Linked DNA regions of Luteolibacter yonseiensis. The protein of the gene in region 1 binds, or shares a complex with, the protein of each later gene. Links are inferred from orthologs where the notes say so. Each region holds a gene or a part of one and is shown on either strand. Other genes may lie near its edges.

Region 1 (5,839 bases):
TACGAGCGCTCCTGACATATGGGTTACGCCAGGGAAAAGAGACGAACCCCGGGGTTGCTAAAAAGTTTCGGGAAATTTGATTTTTTTTCAAACAGGATGGTAAAGATAGCCCGATAGTGGCTTTGGCGAAAGCTTGGAACCTCTTTTACAGGGACTTGGGAATTTGGATGCGATTCATCCGATGGATGGATGGTGGGTGGATTTCAACCATGTCTCGCGATCCCGGCCCACGCTGTCAGACGGCTTCACCGGCATGCCGGTTGGCGGTGGCGGAAAGAGAGCAACAAACAAGGTTGCTCATCAAATGACACGTGGTTGAAATCGGTTTCGTTCATTCCACCCCGGAGGTGGGAATTGGCAACCAAAGGGAAAGATACAAGCCCATGGCAACGCCTTAGGAAAAGATCCCGAAGCACAAACCGGAGCCCGGAAGGGAGCTGATCCGCCGGGAAGCGGCGTGCCACGGATGTCGTCCCTATGGGACCTGTAGAATGATCATGGCATGCCCCGGGGCCGTGCCGCGCTTGCGCCGGGCTTTCCCATTCCGCACCTTTGGTGCGGAGGAGGCTGGTTTCAGCGATGATCCCCTTTGGGGTGGAGCGGCCGGAAGCCGGTCGCTCCGTGTGGAAGCCGTTTGCGGATCACACCTGCGGAGCGTATTTCGCGAGGAGTTCCTCGGCTTTTCCGGCGGGGATTCCTTCGTGGAAATCATCGTTCACCATGCAGACGGGCGCGCTGCCGCACGAGGCGAGGCACTCGGCGAACTCGACGGAGAACTTCCCGCAGGGAGAAACGCTGATCGGGTGATGGTGGGAGTCGCTGGCGGAGCGGTCGATGCCGGTGAGCTCGCACAGGCGCTCCATCAGCTCGTAGCTGCCGCCCATGGCGCACGAGAGCGTGCGGCAGACGCGGATGTGGAATTTACCGGGGGCGGACTGGCGGAAGCCCGGGTAGAAGGTGACGACCTCAAGCACCTTGATGGGCTCGATCTCAAGTTTCGCGGCGACCCACTCGATGGCTGGCGCGGAGATGTAGCCGAACTTGTGCTGGATGATGTGCAGCAGCGGCAGGGTGGCGGAGCGCTTGCTCGCCGGGTAGTGGGAGATGCGCTCGTCCGCCTCCGCTTCAAGCTCGGCGGTGACGGTGAACGGCGTGTAGAACTGGTTGCCGGGTGTCTCGTGCGAGGCGACGGTTTCTTCGAGCGTGGAAGCGGACATAGAATGGTTCGGATTGTTGGCGCACCGGAGTGCTTACTTTTTCAACAGGGTTCCCAAGTGGTTCATGACGACGGTGGGGCCGACGTAGGTCTGGCCCTCGTAGCTGCCCTTGATCAGCTTGCCCTCGGTGTCGGTGAGCACGAGGTTGGGAATGCCGCCGCCGGGGTATTTGAATTCCTTCTTGAACTTCTCCGTGCGGGAGAGCTTGAGCTGCGGCCAGGGCATCTTGAACTCTCCGGCGTAGGATTCCATCGCGTCGTCGCTGCTGTCGCTGGTGATCAGCACCAGCTCGAACTCGTTGTTGCCGGGTTTGTTCTTGTTGTAAAACTCGACCAGCGAGGGAGTGAACTTGTGGCACGGACCGCACCAGGAGGCGGTATAATAGAAGAGGTAGTATTTGGTGGGCTTGACGAAATCCTTTTTCGCGGCGAGGCGCTTGCCACTGAGCGAGACCAGGTTTCCATCCAGCACCTTGTCGAACGCGCTCGCAACCTCGGCGGCAGGTGCCGGAGCGGCTGTGGCGGCGGTGTCCGCTGCGGCGGGCTTCCATGCGGCGAGGCGTTTCGCATCCGCCTCGGACAGATCCGAGGCCTTGAGGATGGCGGTGCGGCCGTCGCGCAGCTTGAACTCCCCCTGGGGCTGGCCGTCTGCCTGGGTGACCTTCATGAGATCAAGTTCGACGGATTTCCCCTCCTTGTTCGTCCAGCTTTCAAAGGCGGCGGAAGCGTATCCACTGAGTGAGAGCGAGGCGAGGATGGCGGGGAGTGCTTTCATGGGGAAAAGGATCTGATCAGCGGTCGCACTCGCCCATGACGAAGTCCAGCGAGCCGAGGATCGCGGGGATGTCGGAGACCATGTGGCCGGGGAGCAGCTTGGAGGTGATGGAAAGGTTGCAGAACGAGGGGCTGCGGATCTTCAGGCGGTAGGGAACTCCGCCGCCCTTGGAGTGGATGTAGAATCCGAGCTCGCCCTTGGGGTTCTCCGCCGCGAAATAGACTTCTCCGGCCGGGGCGTCGATGCCCTGGGTGGAGACGATGAAGTGGTGGATGAGCTCCTCCATCGACATGAGCACGCGCTCCTTGTTCGGCAGGATGCTCTTCGGGTCCGCGAGGTTCACCGGGCCTTCCGGCATGGTGTCGAGCACCTGGCGGCAGAGGCGGATGGACTGGCGCATCTCCTCCATGCGGCACTGGTAGCGGGCGTAGCAGTCGCCTTCATCGGCGATAGGGACGTCGAAGTCGTATTTCTCGTAGCCGAGGTAGGGGCTGTCCTTGCGGAGGTCCCGCTCGACGCCGCAGGCGCGGAGATTCGGGCCGGTCATGCCCCAGGCGATGGCGGACTCGCGGCTGATGACGCCGACGTCGACCATGCGGTCCAGGAAGATCTTGTTCTTGTCGAGAAGCTTGGAAATTTCCTCGATGGTGACGGAACATTCGTCGAGGAACTGACGGACGGTTGCTTCGAAGCCGGCGGGCATGTCGCGCAATTGACCGCCAACGCGGGTGTAGGAGGTGGTGAAGCGGGCTCCGGTGAGCTGCTCGCACATGTTGTAGATTTTCTCGCGCTCGGTGAAGGTGTAGAGGAAGACGGTCATCGCACCGACGTCCATGGCGCAGACGCCGACCCCTAGCATGTGGGAGGAGATGCGGGCGAGCTCGCAGCAGAGCACGCGGAGGGCCTGGCCGCGCGGTGGCAGCGTCCAGCCCATGAGTTTTTCCACGGCACAGGCGTAGGCGACGTTGTTCGCGAGCGGGGCGAGGTAGTCGAGGCGGTCCGTGTAGGGCACGAACTGGTTGTAGTGCATGTTTTCCGCGATTTTCTCGTCCCCCCGGTGGAGGAAGCCGACGTCGGGATCGGCGGAATGGATGATTTCCCCGTTGAGTTCGAGGATGAGACGGAGCACGCCGTGGGTCGCCGGGTGGGAAGGTCCCATGTTCAGCACCATGCGCTCGCCGACGAGATCGTCCGTTTCCGCATGGTAGCTGTCCGCGGCGCGGGCGGCGCGGGCGATGGTGTCGGGAGCTTCGAATTCTTGGGTCGTGGTACTCATGCCGGATTTGCCGCAGAAATAAGCACCCAAAGCGGGCCGATTCGCAAGGGGTTTGTGAAAATTTTCACAAGCTCCCGCGACTGTAGCGTTCGCGGAATTGGCGCAGCAGGTCGTCCACGCGGTCGGTGCCGGCGGCGTTGGACGGTGGATTTTCCGACGTGGATGGGGCCGCCGGAGCAGGCACAGCGGCTGGCGCCGGGGCTGACGCCGGAGCTGGAGCCACGGAGGGTTCCTCTTCCGTGGCGACAATCTCGAACGGCGAATCCGGCGGCAGTTGGAATGTCGGGGAAGCGGGCGTTTCAGGGGGTTGGGAAGCATTTTCCCCGGGCGCGGCGAATGCGACGGCGGTTTCCGGAGCGAGTTGCGGCTTGGAGGGTTCTTCGTGGACGGCCTGGAAGACCGGCGTGGAGGATTGGAAATAGGCGGCGCTCACAGGGGTGGAGGTGGCTTCCGGCGCGGCGGCAGCAGGCTGGGAAATGAAAATCGGCTGGATGACCTCGGCCTGTTGGTCTCGGAAAATGGGCTGCCGCTTGGGTGGGATCCACCCCGGCGGTGGTTCGTAGGGGGATGGTGCGGGTTTTTCCGCGACGGATTTTTCCTCGACGATCTTGAATGGCGAGTCCGGAGGTTCCGGAGTGGCGGCGGATTGGGAGAAATCCGGCGTGGGCGGGGTCTTTTTCTCCTGTGGAGGCGGGGTGGCGAAAGTGCCGGAGTCGGCGGCTCCGGTGATGGTCACCGTTGGAGCGGAGGCCGCCGGAGCGGAAACCTTGGCATCCTCGTATGGAGGAAGGGGCGGCGGGCATTGGAATCCAGTGGCCGCTGGAGCAGGGGCGGGCTCGAAGACCGGGGCCAGCACCGGAATGGAGGCAGGTGGCTCGGGCAAGGGAGGAGGGACCGGCGCGGGCTTCGCGACGAGGGGGGCATTCACAGGAGCGGGGGTCGCGGCGACCACGGGTTTGCCGGCGGAGGGGGCTTTTGCCTTCAGCCAGGCCTGGCCTGCCGCGCGGATGAGGCCGCGCGGGTGGGTGCCGGATTTCGCGAGGTCGATGCCGCCGAGCAGTTGTTTCCCCATTCCTGGCGCGCGGGAGTCGAGCAACGCCGCCATTTCCGTTTCGCCGAGCGGTTCGAGTTCCACGACGATCTCGGACAGGCGGTCGGCGAGTCCTCCGCTGAGGCGGGGGATGAAGGCGCTGTGCCAGATGTCGTCATTGAGGGAGAGGATGACATCGACGCGGCCGACCGAGTGGCGGAGCGCACCGAGGAAGGCGGCGAGCCGGAGGGCGGCGGTTTCATCGGTGGAGAATCCTTCCAGGTCGTCGGCGACGAGCACCACGCGGACCAACAAGGTGAGCAGGCCGAGCAGGGCCTCCAGCCGCTCCATTTCCGTGCCGGTGGCGGGCAGGATGCTCTCCGTGAGCACGTGGACGCGGTCCGGATTGTCGAGGGCGGAGGAGGAAAAGCGGAAAAACACGCCCACCCAGAAATCCACCTCGCGGACGGCTTGGCCGCTGCGCTGGGCGAGTTCGTAGCTGAGGCGCTGGCTGAGGAGCTCGAAGTTTTCCTTCGCCCAGTGGGCGGTGGCGGCGTAGGGGTGGTGGAAATCGAAGGTCTCCACCGGGCGGTTCCGCAGGGCGGCGAGCGCGCCCACGCGGTCCTCGGACGGCACTTCTCCGGAGCTGACGAGCGGCTCAAGCGAGGAGGCGAACAAGCGGCGCACCAGCAGGTCCAGGGTGGTCAGCCCGCCCGAGGCGGGAAGCTGGCGCACCAGCCGCCGCAGGATGTCCGAGGTGACGGTGGCGGCATCGATCCTGAAGCCCGAGGCGGCGTGCAGGGGGATGAATTCGTTCACCGCGCCGAGCCGGTGCTGGGTCCGGGAAAGGAGGTGGGTCTTGCCGTAGCCGGCCCGGGGCGCGCGCAGCAGGATGCAGCGGCCCGCGTGGTCCAGAGGGACGGCGAGGATGTCGGCGAGGATTTCGGAAGCCTGGCGGTTCACCGTTTCCGCATGTGCGGTCGGGACACGTCCGAGGGTTTCAAACAAATTCTGGAACGGATGGTCGTTTGCCATAGGGCTTTCTGGTCAGATCGAGCGGGAGCCTGCCCCACTTTTTCCGACTTCACAAGGCGGCAGGCCGGAAATCGGATGGGTGCGGAAAGGCGCGAAAACGTCTCGCATTTCACGGTGGCTCTGCTTGTTTTCTGTCATGAAATCCTACCTCGTCATGACGGTGCTCGGCACCGACCGCCCCGGCCTCGTCAGTTCGCTCGCGGACACGGTGTCCGCCCACGGCGGAAACTGGCTGGAAAGCCGCATGGCCCGTCTGGCGGGACAGTTCGCCGGGATCGCACGCATCGAGTGCGATACGGCGTCCGTGGATGCCCTCATTTCCGAACTCCAGGCACCCGGGAATTCCGGCCTCACCATCCTCGCCGTGCGCGAGGAGGCGGAGGAAAGCGCCACCCGCCGCACCGTGGTGGTGGATGTGGTGGGGAACGACCGCCCGGGCATCGTGAAGGAGCTCTCCGCCGCCGTGGCGAGCGCGGGCGGGAACATCGAGGAACTCACCACCGGCCT
Region 2 (4,347 bases), on another replicon or contig:
GGGGAGACCTTTTGAAAAATCCGGCCTTCCTGCGCCTGGATTTCTACGAACGCCCCGGTGCGCTGCACGACTTCCTCGACCAGCGCATCCGCGGAAATGCCAGCCTCTGCTATTTCAACTACCGCCAGTCCGGCGAACGCATCGGACGGGCGCTCATCGGGCTGGATTTCCCCTCGCCCTATGAACGCGACGCCCTCCTGATGACCATCCCGAAACAAGGAGACGGCTACCGCCTGTGCGAACCGGTGGATGAGGCGACGAGGGAAAGGCTGAAAGGATTGTGACGACAGAACCGCAAACGGCGAATTCCGGCTTGTGAAAGTTTTCACAAAGCACGCTTGCCGCATGATGGTTGGCCAGACATAGTCCCGCGCGAGCACCGATGGACGACTCCTGCACATGCGTCCGGCGCTCTATCTAGCCATGAGCGACACACCTTCGGCGATTGCGGAACTGAAACTGCCTAAAGACCTTGCTGCCGAGAAAGGCATGGTCAACGTCCAGATTGACGGCGTATGGCATCAGTTTCCCAAAGGAACTCGGATGATTGAAGCCTGCCGCCAGGCACAGGTCACCGTCCCCCATTATTGTTACCATCCCAAGCTTTCCTCCCCGGGAAACTGCCGGATGTGTCTTGTCCAGATGGGCATGCCGCCCCGTCCCGCCCCCGGTCAGGAGCCGGTCCGGGATGAAAATGGCTACGAAATCATCGGCTGGATGCCACGCCCCGTCATCGCTTGTGCGAATACCGTGGGCGAAAACATGGGAATCCGCACCAGAGGCGAACTAGTGGAAAAATGCCGCGAGGGCGTGATGGAATTCCTCCTCATCAACCACCCTCTCGACTGTCCGATCTGTGACCAGGCCGGCGAATGCCGCCTTCAGGAACAATCCGTGCAACACGGCCGCGGTGTCTCCCGCTTCATCGACATGAAGGTGAAAAAGCCGAAAAACGTCGATATCGGCCCCCGCATCCGCCTCGACGACGAGCGCTGCATCATGTGCAGCCGCTGCATCCGCTTCATGGACGAGGTCGCCGGTGATCCGGTGCTCGGCTTCACCCAGCGTGGCACGCACACCACCTTGACCGTCCATCCGGGCCGTCTGCTGGACTCGAACTACTCTCTCAATACCGCCGACATCTGTCCGGTCGGCGCGCTGACCTCCAATGATTTCCGCTTCCAGATGCGTGTCTGGTTCCTCAAGGAAACGCCGAGCATCGACGTGAACTGCGGCACCGGCAGCAACATCACCATCTGGACCCGTGGAAACAAGGTCCACCGCATCACCCCGCGTCTGAACAACGACGTGAACTCCGCATGGATGCCGGATTCACATCGCTTGAATTTCCATCACATCGACAGCGACGCCCGCCTGACCGAACCGCTCGCCCGTGGTGCCGGGTCTTCCACCTTCGCCCAGACTTCCTGGTCCGCCGCCATCGCGGAAAGCGCCAGCCGCTTGAAATCCACACCTGTGGGCCAGACCGCCATCATCGCCTCCGGCCGCATGACCAACGAGGAACTCTTCCTCACCCGGGCTCTCGCCGCGGAACTCAACACCAGCCTTCTCGCCCTGATCCCCCGCTCCGGCGAGGCGGACGCCTTGCTCGTCGCTGCGGACCGCAACCCGAACACGGTCGGTGCGAAACTGATCCTCGGCACCGAAACCCCTTACTCCGGCCTCGCCTTCATCCGTGACGGAGTGCGCGACGGTTCCATCAAGTCATTGATCGTTCTCGGCGAGGACGTCGTCACCGACGCGGGATTCACCGCCGAGGACCTCGGGAAACTCGATTTCCTCCTGCAAACCAGCACCCTCGCCAATCCAACCGCCGAGAGCGCCCACATCGTCCTGCCTTCCGCAACCTTCGCGGAAAAACGCGGCTCCATGGTCAACCTCTCCGGCCGTCTCCAGCGCCTCAACCGCGCCGTCGAACCTCCCGCCCAGGCCCATGACGATTGGGAAATCCTCCGCGATCTCCTGCTTGCCCTTTCCGGCGGGAAAAACGAGGCCCACCTCATCGAGGATATCTTCAAGGCCATCGCGCAGAACGTGCCCGCATTCAACGGACTCACTCTTTCCAAGATCGGCCACCAAGGCACGCAAATCACCGAAACGGGTTACGAAATCCCACTCCTGAAGAACGAACGCGCCCGCAAGGCCGCCGGACTCATCAACGGTTGATCCTCCAATCTTTAATTTTCCCCGACCCAAATGCCGGACATTGTATTCCAACTCGCCATCATCATCACCAAGATCGTCGTCCTGACGTTCATGGTCGTGTTGCCTCTGGTTCCCGTTTCCGTTTATTTCGAACGGAGGTTTTCCGCGGTCATCCAGGACCGGGTGGGACCGAACCGGGTCGGCATTCCGTTCACGCTGCTGGGCTTCAAGAACGATTTCCACTTGTTCGGTCTGGTTCAGCCGATTGCCGACGGCTTGAAGCTTTTCCTGAAGGAAGATTTCACCCCCGAGCACGTCCGCAAGGCATTCTACTGGATGGCTCCGGCTCTGACGGTCGTTCCCGCGTTGATCACGGTCTGTGTGGTGCCGTTCGGCTCGCCGATCACCCTTTTCGGTCACACCGAGAAACTCGTCATCGCGGATCTCGATATCGGACCGTTGTTTGTTTTCTCCGTCGCCTCGCTTTCCGTTTATGGAATCACCCTCGCCGGCTGGGCATCGAACTCGAAGTTTCCCTTCATCGGCGGCGTGCGTTCGACGGCGCAGATGATTTCCTATGAAATCGCTCTCGGCCTTTCCATCATCCCGGTGCTGATGTTCTACGGAGACCTGAACCTCAGCAAGATCGTGCAATACCAGGCGGACAACGGCTGGTTGCTGCTGCCCTTCTGGAAAAACGGTCAGATCGGCCTGCCGGATCTCACCACCGCACTCTTCTGGTTCCCTGCCGCGATCGCCTTCCTCATTTTCACCATCTCGATCTTCGCGGAAACGAACCGCATGCCGTTCGACCTCCCCGAGTGCGAAACCGAACTCGTCGGTGGTTATCACACCGAATATTCCTCGATGAAGTTCGCGATGTTCTTCATGGGCGAATATGCCGCGATGGTCATCGGCTCCGCGCTCATCGTGACGCTTTTCCTCGGCGGCTGGTCGATCGGCTTCGGAATCGACGCCCATGTCGCGAAGCTGCACATCGGCGACATCTACTTCGGCGGACTGATCCACCTCGGTTGTTTCCTGACGAAACTGATCGGCTTCATCCTCTTCTTCATCCTCGTGCGCTGGACGGTGCCCCGGTTCCGCTATGACCAGCTGATGAAGCTCGGCTGGGTCGTGTTCTTCGAAGCCGCGCTCATCAACGTCTTCCTCGGCGCCCTCATCCTGGCGGCACCGGATCTCGCGGGAGTCATCATCGCCGTCGGCGCGGTGCTCCTTCTCGTCGTTACCGGAGCGGTGATCTGGGTCGCGAAAGTTTCCGAAGAACGCCCGAAAGTCCTGCGCGCCTAATCCCTTCATTTCCCAACATTTCCTCTCATGGCCGTCGTCAAACTCCAGCGCCCGAAGCTCAACTTCGGTGAGAAAATCTACTTCGGAGCCCTCATCAAGGGTTTCTTCCTCACCATGACCCACGCGGTGAAAACACTGCGGGGGAAATCCGCGGGTTCCAAGGAACTCGCTTCCTCCGGCCTCGGAGTGACCATGCAGTTCCCCGAGCAGCGCTGGGACTCGCACATGCCGGATTACTACCGCGGCGCGCCGACACTCGTCACCGACGAGCAGGGCCGCGAACGCTGTGTGTCCTGCCAGCTCTGCGAATTCATCTGCCCGCCGAAGGCGATCAAGATCAAGCCATCCGAAATCCCTTCCGACGATCCATGGGCGAAGGTCGAGAAGCGTCCCTTGGAATTCGACATCGACATGATCCGCTGCATCTACTGCGGCATGTGCGAGGAAGTCTGCCCCGAGCAGGCCATCTTCCTCCGCAAGGACTACCTCATCACCGGCCTCAAGCGCGCCGACATGGTGCACGACAAGACGAAACTCTACGAGATCGGCGGCACCCGCGTCGGCCTCGTGAACAAGTGGAACGAGCTGAAATGAGTTTGTTGCTCTCCAGCATCCGGCTTTTCAGGGAAGAAGCCCTTTCCGAAAAAACCGATGCTGACGGCTGCCCGCTCTCTTCCTCTCCGCTGAAAACTGAAAACTGAAATCTAGCAACTTCCCATGCCCAGCTACCTCTTCTGGCTCTTTTCCACCGTCATGCTCATCGGCGGCACGGCGGTCGTCGCGTTCCGCAATCCGGTGTCCAGCGCGCTCTCCGTGGTCACCTGTTTCGTCGGACTCGCCGGGCTGTTCATCGGACTCAGCGCGTTCTTC

Evidence for each region. Proteins that work in one complex are often made in the same cells at the same time.
Region 2: the proteins of nuoD (region 1) and JIN84_RS19995 are in contact, whole or in part, in a cryo-EM structure (PDB 6ZJN), measured with the Thermus thermophilus proteins. The link is inferred for Luteolibacter yonseiensis from one-to-one orthologs. Residues at the interface, in WP_223903221.1 of Thermus thermophilus: Pro35, Ser36, Asp139, Gly141, Ala142; in WP_096411122.1 of Thermus thermophilus: Ala224, Glu225, Gln226, Glu227, Ala295, Trp297, Phe298, Arg299.

Annotation. Positions count from the first base shown.
Region 1 is NZ_JAENIK010000011.1:1,227,638-1,233,476, reverse strand. The notes cover bases 1,138-4,025. They hold nuoD (NADH dehydrogenase (quinone) subunit D), read right to left. Parts: upstream 3,268-4,025; coding sequence 2,008-3,267; downstream 1,138-2,007. Other genes in these bases: JIN84_RS14880 (hypothetical protein), read right to left, coding at 3,332-4,025; JIN84_RS14890 (thioredoxin-like domain-containing protein), read right to left, coding at 1,251-1,991; JIN84_RS14895 (NADH-quinone oxidoreductase subunit NuoE family protein), read right to left, coding at 1,138-1,217. In the rest of the region: more of JIN84_RS14895, read right to left, coding at 642-1,137; more of JIN84_RS14880, read right to left, coding at 4,026-5,332; JIN84_RS14875 (glycine cleavage system transcriptional repressor), read left to right, coding at 5,469-5,839.
Region 2 is NZ_JAENIK010000012.1:1,024,572-1,028,918, forward strand. Bases 1,476-4,347 are described here. They hold JIN84_RS19995 (complex I subunit 1/NuoH family protein), read left to right. Parts: upstream 1,476-2,217; coding sequence 2,218-3,477; downstream 3,478-4,347. Other genes in these bases: JIN84_RS19990 (NADH-quinone oxidoreductase subunit G), read left to right, coding at 1,476-2,187; JIN84_RS20000 (4Fe-4S binding protein), read left to right, coding at 3,505-4,071; JIN84_RS20005 (NADH-quinone oxidoreductase subunit J family protein), read left to right, coding at 4,195-4,347. In the rest of the region: JIN84_RS19985 (pyridoxal-phosphate dependent enzyme), read left to right, coding at 1-284; more of JIN84_RS19990, read left to right, coding at 424-1,475. UniProt on the Escherichia coli protein: NDH-1 shuttles electrons from NADH, via FMN and iron-sulfur (Fe-S) centers, to quinones in the respiratory chain. The immediate electron acceptor for the enzyme in this species is believed to be ubiquinone.